Regions from separate parts of the Mesorhizobium sp. M1365 genome, predicted to be linked through region 2. Evidence: predicted binding sites of a transcription regulator. Region 2 holds the regulator's gene; the other holds the start of a gene.

Region 1 (7,756 bases), 100 kb from region 2:
TCTCTTCGGCCAGCCGCGACAGATGCGTCGCGCAGATCGCCGCCAAGCCCAGGAACTCGAGCGCGAAATCGCGGTCCGAAACACTGTCGAGCGAATTGCGCATCGGCTCGCGGAAGCCAAGCGCCTTCGCCGTCTGGTGCCGGTCGATGGGAAAGCTGGTGCCGGCGAGGGCGGCGGCGCCGAGCGGGCTTTCATCCATCCGCTCAATCGCATCGCGGACGCGCGACAGGTCGCGTGCAAACATCTCGACATAAGCCATGCAGTGGTGGCCGAAGGTCACCGGCTGCGCCGCCTGCATGTGGGTGAAGCCCGGCATCACCGTTGCCGCATGCTCCTCGGCCCGATCCAGGAACGCCGTGATCAGGCCCTTCAGCGCCTCGGTGACGCGAAAGCACTCGTCCTTGACCCACAGCCTGAGGTCGACCGCCACCTGGTCGTTGCGCGAGCGGGCGGTATGCAGGCGGCCAGCGGCGGGGCCGATCAGCTCGGCCAGACGGGCCTCGACATTCATGTGGATGTCTTCCAGCCTGGTCGAAAACTCAAATGTACCAGCCTCGATCTCTGCCAGGATCGTGTTCAGCCCGTGAGCGATTTTTTTTTGGTCGGCCGCCGAAATAATGCCCGTTTGCGCCAGCATCTGGCTATGGGCGATCGAGCCGCGAATATCTTGCGCATAGAGTTTGCGGTCGAACGAGATCGATGCGTTGATCGCTTCCATGATTGCGGCCGGACCCGAGGCAAAACGTCCGCCCCACATCTGGTTGCTGGCCTTCTTGTCGTTCATCGCTATAACCCGTGCTCCGGAGCAGTTTTTGAAAAATGGCAGACGGCAATAGATTTTTCCCGGCTTTGCGTCTCATCCTCGCCGCTTTGGTTGCGGGCGTGCTGGCCGGCGCGGTCGCGGTATATGTCAGGGAAAGCAGTTCTGGCAACAAGGCGCCCGCGCAAGTGGCCGCCGGCGGCGGCAAGGACGACGTCGCCTGCGCCGCCAAGACCGACCGTGCCAAGAAGATCGCCGCCGCTGCCACCGGCCAGGTTGCCGCGCTTTTGCCGGCGGATCCGCCGCAATCGCTGAAAAGCCTTGCCTTCAACGGCCCCGACGGCAAGCCGACGACGATCGCCGATCATGCCGGCAAGACGGTGCTGCTCAATCTGTGGGCGACATGGTGCGCACCTTGCCGCGCCGAAATGCCCGCGCTCGATGCGCTGCAGAAGGAGATGGGCAGCGATGCGTTTCAGGTTGTTGCCGTCAACGTCGATGCCGGCGACGATGCCAAACCGAAGAAGTTCCTGGAGGACACCGGCGTCAAGTCGCTCGGCTACTATCGCGATGCCACGATGGCGCTGTTCAACGACGTCAAGACGCGCGGCCTGGCGCTCGGTCTGCCGGTCACCATGCTGATCGATGGGCAAGGCTGCCTGATCGCCCATATGAATGGCCCGGCCGAATGGTCGGGGCCGGATGCCAAGCGTCTGGTCGAGGCGGCGCTTCAGCCGGGATAGGCTCAGACCGTGCGCAGGCGCGGCTTGAGCACGGCAATGCTTGCGCCGCGTCGGCTGGCGGTGCGGATTGCCGGAGCGGCCACGCCCGTCAGTTCCCCGAATGTCTCGATCGGAGCCGGTTTGCCGAGGTAGTAGCCTTGCCCGATCTCGCAAGCCTCGGCGTCTAGGAACTGCAATTCACCCGGCGTCTCGATGCCTTCTGCCAGAACCGGTAGGCCGAGACCGCGTCCAAGCCCCAGCACGGCGCGAACGATCGCCGCGAACTGGGCGTTCTTGTCGACCGATTTGATGAACGACCCGTCGATCTTGATCTTGTCGAAGGGAAAGGCGCTGAGGTTGGACAGCGAAGAATAGCCGGTGCCAAAATCGTCCATCGCCACATGCACGCCAAGCGCCTTGACCTGCCTCAAGGTTGCCAGCGCGCGCGGCATGTCCTTCACCAGGGCCGTTTCGGTGATCTCCAGTTCGAGCCTGCCGGGGGCCAGGCCGGATCTCGTCAATGCGTCGTGCACCTTGCGGCTGAAATTCGGATTGTGAAGTTGCACGGCGGAGACGTTGACGGCGACCATCAGCGGGTTTGTCCAGCGAACAGCATCGTTACAAGCCGTCGTCAGCACCCAGTCGCCGATCTGCGCGATAGCGCCACTGTCCTCGGCCACGGGGATGAAAACGGCCGGAGAAATGTCACCCCGCTCAGGGTGCTGCCAACGGACCAGGGCTTCGAAGCCGATCATCCTGCCGCCGCGGATCTCCTTCTGCGGCTGATAGACGAGGTGGAACTCCTTGCGGGCGATCGCCTGGCGCAATTCATGCTCCATCACGCGCTTGTCGCGGGCCGCGGTGCCCATGGCTATCTCGAAAAACCGATAAGTGTCCCTGCCTTCGGTTTTGGCGCGATGGAGTGCCGTGTCGGCATGGCTGATCAGGCCGGCCTGGTCTTCGGCATCCAGCGGAAAGAAGGCGATGCCGATGCTGGCCGAGACGAGGCCGGAGCCGACCGAAACCCTGTTTTCCTCCCGGATCGCCGCCAGCAAGTCCTCGGCTATCCGGCCTGCGGCCAGGGGGTCGGGGAGGTTCGGAGCTATGATGGCAAATTCATCGCCGCCGAGACGCGCGAGCATCTGTCCGTGGCGCGGGATGCCGGAAATGCAGTGCGCCAGCTTCTGCAGCATAGCATCGCCGGCCCCGTGGCCATAGAGGTCGTTGACTTGCTTGAACCGGTCGAGGTCAAGCAGCAGGAGCGCCAGATGTCCATCCTTGCCGCCACGATCCATTGAGGCGAATTCTGCTTCCAGCCGGGAAGAAAAGCTCCGCCGATTGGCAAGCCCGGTAAGCGGATCGAAATGCGCGAGGCGGAGGATCTCTTGTTCTGCCTTCTTGCGCTCACGGATGTCGCGAACGGCAAGCACCGTATGAGGCCTGCCGCAGTAGGTGATTTTCCTGGCGATCAGCTCGACAGGAATTCTCGCCCCGTCGCTGCCCCTTACCTTCGCTTCCTGCGCCTGTTCGCCGAAGCCGGACATATCGGCTGCGCTCTGTCCGTCGAAAAGCTCGCCGAATTGCATCGTGTTCAGGGTGGCTGTCGCTGTTCCGGTCAGCTTCGCCATACTGTCATTGGCGCTGACAATGCGGGTGCCATCGCAAACGATCAGACCTTCCACCGCCGCATTGGCGAGATCGTGCATGCGATCGGCCTCGAGCTTCTGGCGGCGAAAGCGCAGGTCGATCCACAGCGCGGCACCCGATAGCACAAGGATTATCAGGCTGGCGACCGCTGCGGCAAAGGCCTGGGAAATGGGCTCGATGGAATGTTCGGATATTTCAATCGAGGAATCCGGAATGATCGACACCGCAGCCATCGCGATGAAATGCAAGCTGCAAATCGCCAGCGTCAAAAGCGCGGCGCCGCCGAAAGTCGCGAGCGCTGACGGACGGCGCAAGACGACAAGGAGCGCCAGTGCCGCGAGGGTCACGCCGGCCAGAAGCGATATCGCGACAAGGAGCAGGTTCCATGCGACCCGGCCTTCGACCTCGAAAGCTGCCATGCCGATGTAGTGCATCGTCGCGATGGCGCCGCCCAGAATGGCGCCACCGACGAGGAAATGGTCGATGCCGCGGCGCAAGGTGGCGACCCACATCCCAAGCGCGGTCATGATAATGGCGGCGGCAAGCGAAAAGGCGGACAATCCCGGATTGTATGCATTCGGTATTCCCGGCGTAAACGCGGTCATGGCGATGAAATGCGTCGCCCATATGCCGAACCCGGTCGAGGCCGCGGCGATCATCAGCCAGACAAGCCGGTTTCGCTCGGTCGATCGGCCGACATGCTTAAGGAGATTAACCGCCGAGAAGCAAGAAATTCCACAGATGAGTGCGGCAAGCGCAACCAGTCTCGGATCGTGCTGACTTACAATACAATTATAGACCGTCAGCATCCTGGTTCACTCGGTCTGCCAAAATTAACAGGGGAGGTGTGACTGATTAGCTCTTGGAGATTTTAACGAATGGTTAACCCGTGGGCCATGCGGCGGGTCTTTTCGGGGGAAAACCGACGCCGCTGCGCCCAAAAAGACGGTGATGTGATTTCTGGCGCCCGGTTTCAGTAGCGAGTGCACTTTAGGAAGGAATGATGTTCATTGATCCGCAATAAAACCGTTGTCCGATTGTCATCAGCGCCACATATTGGCTTTGCGGAAGTGCCCCTTTCGCCAATGACAAACGGGAGATGAAACATGAAGTTCTTCGGCTTTGCGGCCGGTATCGCCGCCACCGTGACCCTGCTTTCCACCACCTCCGCCTTCGCCGTCACGCAGATCAGCTGGTGGCACGCCATGACCGGCGCCAACGCCGAGGTCGTCGCCAAGATCTCCAAGGATTTCAACGCCAGCCAGAGCGACTATGAGCTCGTTCCGGTGTTCAAGGGCACCTATCCGGAGACGCTGAATGCCGGCATCGCTGCCTTTCGTGCCGGGCAAGCGCCCGATATCCTCCAGGTGTTCGACGTCGGCACCGGCGTGATGATGGCGGCCGAGGGTGCGATAAAGCCGGTGGCCGATGTGATGACCGGCGCCGGGATGACTTTCGACAAGAGCCAGTATCTGCCCGGCATCGTCGGCTATTATTCGAAGCCGGACGGCACCATGCTATCGTTCCCCTACAACTCTTCCTCGCCGATCCTCTATTACAACAAGGACATCTTCCAGAAGGCAGGCCTCGACGTGAACAATCCGCCCAAGACGTGGAACGAGGTGTGGGAAGCTGCCAAGAAGATCAAGACGAGCGGCGCCGCCCCTTGCGGCTATACCTCGACCTGGCTGACCTGGATCCACCTGGAGAATTTCGCGGCGTGGAATGACGTGCCTTGGGCCACCCAGCAGAATGGCCTGGCTGGAGGTGATGTCGAACTCAAGATCAATGCGCCGATTTTCGTCAACCACTTCCAGGCGCTCGCTGGCCTGGCCAAGGACGGCACGTTCAAATATGGCGGACGCACCTCCGAAGCCAAGCAGATATTCCTCGCCGGCGAATGCGGCATCTTCACCGAATCGTCGGGCGGCCTCGGCGATATCGTCAAGTCCGGCATGAACTATGGCATCGGCCAGCTTCCGTATGATACCGACGCCAAGGGCGCACCACAGAACACGACGCCGGGTGGTGCCAGCCTGTGGGTGTTCGGCAACAAGTCGGACGAGGAATACAAGGGTGTCGCCGCCTTCTTTGCCTATCTGTCCAAGACCGATGTGCAGGAATATCTGCACCAGAAGTCGGGATACCTGCCTGTGACGCTCGCCGCGTATGAGGCGACGAAGAAATCAGGCTTCTATGACAAAAACCCCGGCCGCGAGACACCCATCCTGCAGATGACGGGCAAGGCGCCGACCGACAACTCGAAGGGCGTGCGCCTGCCGAATCTGCCGCAGGTGCGCGATATCCAGAACGAGGAGCTGGAGAAGATGCTGGCCGGCCAGCAAACCGCCCAGCAGGCACTCGACAATGCGGTTGCGCGCGGCAACGTCGCGATCAAGGAAGCGCTGGAGAACTGACGGGATTATCTCGGTTAGTCGGTTGGAATATCGCCCACGCGGGCTCGCGTGGGCGACACCTGGATAGCGAGGGAAATCAGCCTGTCTCCACGCGTCGTATTTCCCAACAAGATCCTGCCCTACCTGCTGGTGGCGCCACAGCTCGCCATCACCCTGGTTTTCTTCTACTGGCCGGCCGGTCAGGCGCTTTACCAGTCGATGCTCAGGCAAGACCCGTTCGGGCTGAAGAGCAGGTTCGTCTGGTTTGCCAATTTCCGGAAGGTGCTGGCCGATCCGGCCTACCTCAACTCGATCAAGGTCACCGTAGTGTTCTCTCTTGCGACCGCGATCGTTGCCATGGTTGTGGCCCTGCTGCTCGCGGTCATGGCCGAGAAGGCCGTGCGCGGCAAAGGCCTCTACCGCACACTGTTGATATGGCCTTACGCCGTGGCGCCGGCGATTGCCGGCATGCTTTGGCTTTTCCTGTTCAATCCCTCGATCGGCTCGTTGGCCTATTTGCTGAGAAGCCTCGGCATCGTATGGGACCCGCTGCTCAACGGCACCCACGCCATGATCCTGCTGGTGTCGGCTGCTGCCTGGAAGCAGATCAGCTACAACTTCCTGTTCTTCGTCGCCGGCCTGCAGGCGGTGCCGAAAACGCTGATCGAAGCGGCGGCCATGGACGGCGCCGGCGAAACCAAGCGCTTCTGGACCATCGTCTTCCCGCTGCTTGCGCCGACAAGCTTTTTCCTGCTGGTCGTCAACACCGTCTATGCCCTGTTCGACACGTTCGGCATCGTTCATGCCGTCACCGGCGGCGGGCCGGGCAAGACGACCGAGACGCTGGTCTACAAGGTCTACAATGACGGCTTCGTCAATCTGATCCTGGGCGATTCGGCGGCGCAGTCGGTCATCCTGATGGCCATCGTCATTGCGCTCACAGCGATCCAGTTCCGCTATGTGGAACGCAAAGTCCATTACGGCTGAGGGCAGCGATGATCGGCCAGTCCCCGCTCCGCACCTTCATCGCCCATGCCGTGCTCATCCTCGGCATATTGATCGTGGCTTTTCCGATCTACTACACCTTCGTTGCCTCGACGCACACGCTGCAAACGATCCTCAGGCCGCCCCTGCCGCTCTTGCCCGGCGGCCAGCTATGGAACAATTACAGCGAGGCGCTGTTCGGCGGCATCGGTCGTATCGGCGGGGTCAGCGTCGGCAGGCTGCTCCTCAACACCATGATCATGGCGCTCGGCGTTGCGGTGGGAAAGATCTTCATCTCGATCCTGTCGGCCTACGCGATCGTGTTCTTTCGCTTTCCGCTGCGCATGACCTTCTTCTGGCTGATCTTCATCACCTTGATGCTTCCAGTCGAGGTGCGCATCCTGCCGACCTACAAGGTGATGGTCGATCTCGGCATGATCGACACCTATGCCGGCCTGATCGTCCCGCTGATCGCCTCAGCCACCGCAACGCTGCTGTTTCGCCAGTTCTTCATGACCATACCGGGCGAATTGGTGGAGGCGGCGCGTGTCGACGGTGCCGGGCCATGGCGCTTCTTTTTCGATATTCTGGTGCCGCTGTCGCGGACAAACATCGCCGCGCTGTTCGTGATCCTCTTCATCTATGGCTGGACGCAGTATCTTTGGCCGCTGCTCGTCACCAACAGCAACGACATGAATACCATCGTCATCGCGCTGAGAAAGATGGTTTCCTTCGCCGATGCCGACACCCAATGGCACCTGGTGATGGTCACGGCAATGCTGGCCATCGTGCCGCCGATCCTGGTGGTCGTGCTGATGCAACGCTGGTTCGTGCGCGGTCTGGTCGAATCCGAAAAGTGAGAAGCCGATGGCGACCGTGGATCTGAAGGATGTCAGGAAAATCTATCCCAGCGGCGTCGAGGCCGTGAAGGGCGTTTCCATCGCCATTCCCGACAAGGAGCTTTGCGTGCTGGTCGGCCCCTCCGGCTGCGGCAAGTCTACGCTGCTGAGGATGATCGCCGGGCTGGAGACGATTTCTGCCGGTACAGTCGCCATCGACGGCAAGGTGGTCAACGCCATTGGCCCGACCGAGCGCGACATCGCAATGGTGTTCCAGAACTACGCGCTCTACCCACATATGAAGGTCTATGACAACATGGCCTATGGCCTGCGCAACCGCGGCACGCCGAATGACGAGATCGACAGCAGGGTACGCTCGACTGCCAAGGTGCTGGAGCTTTCGGCGCT
Region 2 (7,756 bases):
CCGCTGTCGACTGCCAAGATCGAGGAACTGATCGACGAATTGCAAGCCGACTACACGATCGTCATCGTCACCCACAACATGCAGCAGGCGGCGCGCGTGTCGCGCCAGACGGCGTTCATGTATCTGGGTGAACTGGTCGAGTTCGACCGGACCGAGAAGATATTCACGTCGCCCCGCGAGAAGCGCACGCAGGACTACATCACTGGCCGCTTCGGCTGAGCCGTTCCGATCATGCATATGAGGACAGGACCATGGGCGAACACACAGTCGCTTCTTTCGACGAGGATCTCGAGCAGATCAGCAAGCTGATCCGCGACATGGCCGACCTCGCCGGTTCGATGGTCGGCGGGGCAACCAAGGCGCTGTTGAATTCCGACAACGTGCTGGCGCAACGCGTCGTTTCCGACGACGCCATCATGGATGCGCGTCAACGCGAACTGGACGACCGCGCCATCACCCTGATCGCCAAACGCCAGCCGATGGCCCACGATCTTCGCCATGTGGTCGGAGCGATCCGCATGGCGGGCGACCTCGAACGCATCGGCGACCTTGCCAAGAATATCGCCAAGCGCGTGAGTGCGGTCGGCCTCAGCGCCACGCCGCGGGACCTGTCGCATTCCATCGACGCGATGGCGCAGCTGGTTCTCATCCAGGTGCAGGGTGTCATCGAGGAATATGCTGCAGGCGATGCGGCCGCGTTGGCCAAGCTTCGTGCCGCCGACGAGCGCATCGACGTTAAATACACGTCCGTGTTCCGCGAGCTGTTGACCTACATGATGGAAGATCCGCGCAACATCACCGCTTGCACGCACCTGCTGTTCTGCGCCAAGAATCTGGAGCGGATCGGCGACCATGTCACCAACATCGCCGAAAATGCGTATTATGTGCTGACCGGCGAGCAATTGCCGGTCAATCGTCCGAAGCAGGACGAAACGACAATGTCCGCACCGGTGACATGATGGGGGTGCCCAGCCGATGATCGCACCACGCATAATGGTGGTGGAGGACGAGGAGCCGTTGGGTGTGCTGCTCCGCTACAATCTCGAATCCGAAGGCTACCAGGTCGAGGTGGTGACACGCGGCGACGAAGCCGAGATCCGTTTGCAGGAGAATGTGCCCGACCTTTTGGTGCTCGACTGGATGATACCAGCGGTTTCCGGCATCGAGCTCTGTCGTCGGTTGCGGGTGCGCCCCGAAACCGAGCGGCTGCCGATCATCATGCTGACCGCGCGCGGCGAGGAGAGCGACCGGGTGCGCGGTCTTTCGACCGGCGCCGACGACTATCTGGTCAAGCCGTTTTCGACACCGGAATTCATGGCCAGGGTCAAGGCGCTGCTGCGGCGCGCCAAGCCGGAAGTGCTGTCCAGCGTGCTGAAGGTCGGCGACATCGTGCTCGATCGCGAATCGCACAGGGTCTATCGCAAGAAGAGCGAAATCAGGCTCGGGCCGACCGAATTCCGGCTGCTCGAGTTCATGATGCGGCATCCGGGCCGTGTCTTCTCGCGCAGCCAGTTACTCGATAATGTCTGGGGGGAGACAATCTACATCGACGAACGCACCGTCGACGTGCATGTCGGGCGGCTGCGCAAAGCCGTCAACAACGGCCGGATGCCGGATGTCATCCGCACCATCCGCGGCGCCGGCTATGCGATCAGGGAAGATTGACCCGCCTGGTCAGGCTACGTTCTTTCTGACGCTGGGCCTCATTTGCGCGCCCGGCGCGAAAATCTCCTGGTCGACGAAGCTTAACGCCCGCATCGCGCAGCCTTCGCGGATCAGAGGCAATTCGTTCGGCTCTGTATCGAAGGAGATCGAGCCTGAATGCTGGCCGCCGGCGGTCTGGGCGATTGCCTTCCGCAAGGCCGGCTCGATCAGATCGAAGGCGGCGGCACTGGCGCCGACCATCGCGACCGGTGCCGGATCGATCAGCGCGAACAGCGAGCCGAGACCGAAACCCAGCGCTTCGCCGGCCTTGCGGTAGGCCTCGCGTTCCGGCCCATCTTTCTCGCGCGCCCGGGCCGCCAGTGCGCGCATGTCGGCGTCGCTGACGTCGGCGACCGGTTCGCTGTCTTCGCTCATCTGCCTGGCGTTGCGCCAGATGGCGTAGTTGCCGGCATACGCCTCGATGCAGCCGCGCCGCCCGCAACGGCAGAGCGCGCCGCCCGGACGATGGATCATGTGGCCAAATTCGCCGCCCGAGGAATGCGTCCCGGTGAACAGTTCGCCCTTCAGCACCAGCCCCATGCCGATGCCATGCGAAAGCAGGATGGCGATGAAGTCATCGCGATAGCGATCCGGATTGCGCCAGCGCAAAGCCACCGCCATCATGTTGCAGTCGTTCTCCACCGTTGCCGGGATGCCGAATTCGTCCTCCAGCATGTCGGCAAAGGCGATGTCGGTCTGCGGCGTGATCGGCGACCACAGCATGGCGCGTGCAGGGGAGTCGGTAATGCCCTGAATCGCCAGGGCGATGCGGGCGACACTGCGGACGTCAAGATCTGGATCCTGCAGCCGGCGCCGGACGATGGCCATGCATTCACGGATCAGCTCGTCGCGCGGCATAGTCAGCGTGTCCAGCCGGCGCTGTTCCTCGGCGACCACCTGTCCCGTGTAGTCGATAATGGCGGCCGAAAGGAAATTCAGCGACAACACCACGGTCAGCACCGCCGCCGCTTCCGGGTTGAGGGCGAGGCCGACTTGCGGACGACCGCGTTTCAACGAAACGGGCTCACTTGGCTTGCTCTCGGCGAGGATGCCTTCCCGTATCAGGTCGGAAGAAATCGCCGATATGGTCGAATGACTGAGGCCGGTGGTAGCTGCGATCTCAGTACGCGATGGCTGGCCGGCCCGGCGCACCGCCGAGATCACCATCGCCCGGTTGCGCCGGCGCAAATCGTCATGGCGGATTCCGACCGACATTGTTTTGCTTTCCTCCCGGTTGCCGCGGCCGCTCATGAACCGGAAGCCGTCGGTAATGTCCGACAAATAGTGTCGGATGAGGCAAATAGTGTCAGATGCAGGTGGCGCTGTCATCGTTTATTCCGACGCTCGAAAAAACTCGCAGAGTCATCAAAATCCATCAGAATCGATGTTGACAGCAGCCGGAGATCGGACCAGTATTTTTTCGAGGCTCGAAAAAATTAGAGCTTCTAAGCTGGTCTTTGAGCCAATTGGTCACGCCGTACGCGGCGCAGGGAGGATATGATGAAGAAATTCACGACCGCCATTCTGGCGGGTGTCGCCATGACGCTGGCGCTGGCGTCGGTGGCGCAGGCTAAAGACAAGGTCATCGGCGTTTCCTGGTCGAACTTCCAGGAAGAGCGCTGGAAGACCGACGAGGCCGCAATGAAGGCGGCCATCGAGGCCGCAGGCGACAAGTATATTTCCGCCGACGCACAGTCCAACCCCGGCAAGCAGCTCACCGACGTCGAGAGCCTGATCTCGCAGGGCGCCAACGCACTGATCATCCTGGCGCAGGACGCCTCGGCCATCGGGCCGGCCGTGCAAAAGGCGCTGGACGAAGGTATTCCGGTTGTCGGCTACGACCGGCTGATCGAGAACAAGGACGTCTTTTACCTGACCTTCGACAACAAGGAAGTCGGCCGCATGCAGGCCCGGGAAGTCTTCAAGGTGAAGCCGGAAGGCAACTATGTCTTCATCAAGGGTTCGGGTTCCGATCCGAATGCCGATTTCCTGTTTGCCGGTTCGATGGAGGTGCTGAAGGCGGCAATAGACAGCGGCAAGATCAAGAATGTCGGCGAGGCCTATACCGACGGCTGGCTGCCGGCCAACGCTCAGAAGAACATGGAACAGTTCCTGACCGCCAACGACAACAAGGTCGATGCCGTGGTCGCGGCCAATGACGGCACTGCCGGCGGCGTCGTCGCCGCGCTGACAGCGCAAGGGCTGGCCGGATCGGTTCCGGTTTCGGGCCAGGACGGCGACCACGCCGCGCTGAACCGCATCGCGCTCGGCACACAGACCGTGTCGGTGTGGAAGGATGCGCGCGAGCTCGGCAAGAATGCCGCCGAGATCGCCTCGCAGCTGGCCGACGGCAAGCAGATGACCGACATTGCCGGCGTGAAGGATTTCACCACGCCCGGCGGCAATACCGTCAAGTCGCTGTTCCTGACCCCGGTCGCCATCACCAAGGACAACCTCAACGTCGTCATCGACGCCGGCTGGATCAAGAAAGAAGAGGTCTGCGCCGGCGTGACGGCTGGCACTGTTGCAGTCTGCAACTGAGCCGACGTTTCCGAGAAGTCCGAACGCCGCGGCCGCTCGCCGCGGCGTTTTTCAACAAGAGTTGTTTTTCCGCTTCCGGCGGATAACTTCTAGGCTGCTTCCGGCATCCGCGGCAGACGGCAACCCGGCGGGAGAAACATCATGACCGACACGACGTCCAACACGCCGGTCGACAGCACGGCAGACCGGGCACGGGAATCCGAGCTCGGCATCGTTGCCCGATTTCTCAAGGCAACCGAACTCGACACGCGCATGCTCGGCATGGTCGGCGCGCTGCTGGTCATCTGGGTCGGCCTGCATGTCATTTCCAGCGTACGGCTCGGCGTCAATCCGTTCGACTTCGACAGCCGGACCTTCCTGACGCCACGCAATCTCTGGAACCTGTCGGTGCAGACTTCCGCCGTGGCCATAATGGCCGCCGGAATGGTGCTGGTTATCGTCATGCGCAATATCGACCTGTCGGTCGGTTCCGCCGAAGGTCTGATCGGCGTGGTCATGGGCTTTGCGCAGGTGCATTTCCTGGTGCGAATGATCGGTCTGCAATTAGGCAATCCCTGGATCTGGATCCTGGCACTGGCCATCGGCCTGGCGCTTGGCCTTCTGATCGGAGCGTTCCAGGGATACATCATCGCTTATCTCGAGGTGCCGGCCTTCATCGTGACGCTGGGCGGCCTTCTGGTCTGGCGGGGTGCCGCATGGTGGGTCGCCAGCGGTCAGACGATTGCGCCGCTTGATGCCACTTTCCAGCTGATGGGGGGCGGGCCGGCGGGTTCGATCGGCGCGCGATGGAGCTGGATCGTCGGAATTGTCGCGTGCCTAGCGGTTGTGTTCATGCTGCTCAACGGGCGGGTGCAGCGCAAGCGGTTCCGCTTTCCGTTGCGCCCGATCTGGGCCGAGACGTTCCTCGGTGTCCTCACCTGCGCTGCCATCATGGGCGCCATATGGCTTGCCAATTCCTATCCTTGGCCGGTCGGCATCGTGAACAGATATGCGGCGGCCAACAATATAACGGTTCCCGAAGGCGGGCTGTTCATCGCCCATGGCATCGCCATACCCGTGCTGATGGCTGTAGCCGTAGGGCTGATCATGACCTTCATCGCCAAGCGTACCCGTTTCGGCCGCTATGTCTTCGCCATCGGCGGCAATCCGGAAGCAGCCAACCTTGCCGGTATCAACACGCGCTGGGTGACCATGAAGGTGTTCATGATCATGGGCGTGCTGGCGACGATCGCCGCGGCGATCTCGTCAGCCAGGCAGAACTCGTCGACCAATGCGCTGGGCACGTTGGACGAGCTGCTGGTCATCGCGGCGGCGGTGATCGGCGGCACGTCGCTCGCCGGCGGCTCCGGCACAGTGCTCGGCGCCATGCTCGGCGCGCTTTTGATGCAGTCGCTGCAGTCCGGCATGGTGCTGCTCGGCATCGATTCACCGCTGCAGAGCATCGTTGTCGGCGCCGTGCTGGTGCTCGCGGTGTGGCTCGATACCGTCTATCGCAAACGTGTGTAGGGAGGAGGAACGATCATGGCAGACAAAACCGCTCCCACGGGCACGCCGCTGATCGACATGCGCAACATCTCCATCGCTTTCGGCGGCATTCGCGCCGTCGACGATGCCTCTGTCGACCTTTTCCCGGGCGAGGTGATGGCTTTGCTCGGTCACAACGGTGCCGGCAAATCGACGTTGATAAAAATCCTGTCCGGCGCCTACAAGCGCGATGCGGGCCAGATTTTGGTCAACGGCGAGGAGGCTTCGATCTCCAATCCCCGCGACGCCAAGAAGTACGGCATCGAGACGATCTACCAGACGCTGGCGCTGGCCGACAATGTCGATGCGGCCGCCAACCTGTTTCTCGGCCGCGAGCTGATGACCGGCTGGGGAACGCTCGACGACGTCGCCATGGAGGCCGAGGCGCGCAAAGTGATGGGCAGGCTCAATCCGCGTTTCCAACGCTTCAAGGAGCCGGTGGTAAAGCTTTCGGGCGGCCAGCGGCAGTCGGTGGCGATCGCCCGCGCCATCCTGTTCAATGCTCGCATCCTGATCATGGACGAGCCGACGGCTGCACTCGGGCCGCAAGAGACGGCGCAGGTCGGCGAACTGGTCAGGCAGCTCAAGGCCGACGGCATCGGCATCTTCCTGATCAGCCATGATATTCACGACGTGTTCGAGCTTGCCGACCGTGTCTGCGTCATGAAGAACGGTCGGGTTGTCGGAACGGCGCGCACAACCGACGTCACCCAGGACGAGGTGCTCGGCATGATCATCCTCGGCAAGTGCCCACCCCGCGCCATTCCGGGGCCGGGCGCGCTGAAGATCGCCGCATGAACGAGAATTAGCCGGCTAATCACACGCCGCCAAAATGTGCCAGCCGTCACCATGCTTTGGCCTCGCCATTGTGTTGGCGTCAGGACTTGCCCATAAAGATGCCGAACCGTCCACGGGACGTATCAGCAATTGAAGAAGCTTTTTCCGACCGTCGCTTTTATCGCCGTCGCGCTGATCAGCCTGACGATGGCGGGTTTTGCCTATTTTGCCACCCAGGAGGCGGCCCGCATTAAATTCGAGGCGACGGCAGACGACGCGCTTAACCGGATCGAAAGCCGCATCGACCTGGACCTGTCGCTGCTGCGTTCGACCCGGGCGCTGTTCGACGCACGCAATGGCGGTATCTCGCAGGGCGAGTTCAAGGCTTTCTTCAACGCGCTCGACGTCGACAATAATTTCGCCGGCCTGCGCGGCATCGGTTTCCTCCGCCTGGCGAAAACTGGCAACGAGGCGGCGGTCGAGCGCGACATCCTGCACGATCACGGCGCAAGCCATCCGATCTATCCCGACACGAACTTACCGTGGCGTACGCCCATCGTGCTGTTCGAACCGCTGGATCCGTCCAACAAATCCAGCATCGGCTACGACATGTTCACCGGGCCGGCGCGGCGCGAGGCGATCGAAAAGGCGATGGCCGACGACCAGCAGCACGCCAGCGGGCTCGTGCAGTTCGGCAAGGATACGGGTGCCGCGCAGACCTTTACCGGGTTCCTCGTCTTCGTCCGGCTCAATGTCGAAACCGCGCCGGACGCCGTGAACGCGACGAGATCCTCGACTGCCGGCTTCCTTTATGCGGCCTTCCGCGCCCGTGATCTGTTCCAGGCTGCGCTCAGCCGGGCACCATTGCTGCCGGTCAACACCGAGATCTATGACGGCACGGTGGACAGCGACAACCTGCTGTTCCAATCGGAAACGCCGCCTGTTTCGAGCCTCGGCGACAGGCTGCTGGTCACCCGCAAGGTCACCGTCGCCGGCCGGCCGTGGGTCGTCCTGTTCAGGCCGACAAGTGCTTTCTCGCAACCTTCCTCGCGCGCCATCCCGGTGATGCTCGGATTGTTCGGACTGCTGCTTGCGGGCGCCATCGCGCTGGTGGCCCGCTATCAGGAGCGGGCCTATGAGGCGGTCTCGCTGCTTCACGAAACGACCGAAAAGAGCCTGCTGGAAAAAGACCTGATGCTGCAGGAGATGA

What was found. The regulator PhoB, encoded in region 2, activates phosphate uptake and scavenging genes when phosphate is short. The targets are predictions, from matches to a motif close to TGTCATNNANCTGTCAT.
Region 1: a site for PhoB is predicted at 4,157-4,173, ahead of ugpB (sn-glycerol-3-phosphate ABC transporter substrate-binding protein UgpB). Genes of this name have one in related genera too.

What each region holds. Positions count from the first base shown of each region.
Region 1 covers NZ_JAMYLG010000002.1:356,889-364,644, forward strand. The annotation lists gene argH (argininosuccinate lyase) at 1-784, opposite strand, end outside; gene tlpA (thiol:disulfide interchange protein TlpA) at 820-1,503, shown strand; gene NKH04_RS03995 (bifunctional diguanylate cyclase/phosphodiesterase) at 1,506-3,938, opposite strand; gene ugpB (sn-glycerol-3-phosphate ABC transporter substrate-binding protein UgpB) at 4,236-5,546, shown strand; gene ugpA (sn-glycerol-3-phosphate ABC transporter permease UgpA) at 5,628-6,512, shown strand; gene ugpE (sn-glycerol-3-phosphate ABC transporter permease UgpE) at 6,521-7,369, shown strand; gene ugpC (sn-glycerol-3-phosphate ABC transporter ATP-binding protein UgpC) at 7,377-7,756, shown strand, end outside.
Region 2 covers NZ_JAMYLG010000002.1:255,011-262,766, forward strand. The annotation lists gene pstB (phosphate ABC transporter ATP-binding protein PstB) at 1-219, shown strand, start outside; gene phoU (phosphate signaling complex protein PhoU) at 252-959, shown strand; gene phoB (phosphate regulon transcriptional regulator PhoB) at 976-1,665, shown strand; gene NKH04_RS03410 (ROK family protein) at 1,675-2,919, opposite strand; gene xylF (D-xylose ABC transporter substrate-binding protein) at 3,205-4,245, shown strand; gene NKH04_RS03420 (sugar ABC transporter permease) at 4,387-5,751, shown strand; gene NKH04_RS03425 (ATP-binding cassette domain-containing protein) at 5,767-6,567, shown strand; gene NKH04_RS03430 (CHASE domain-containing protein) at 6,697-7,756, shown strand, end outside.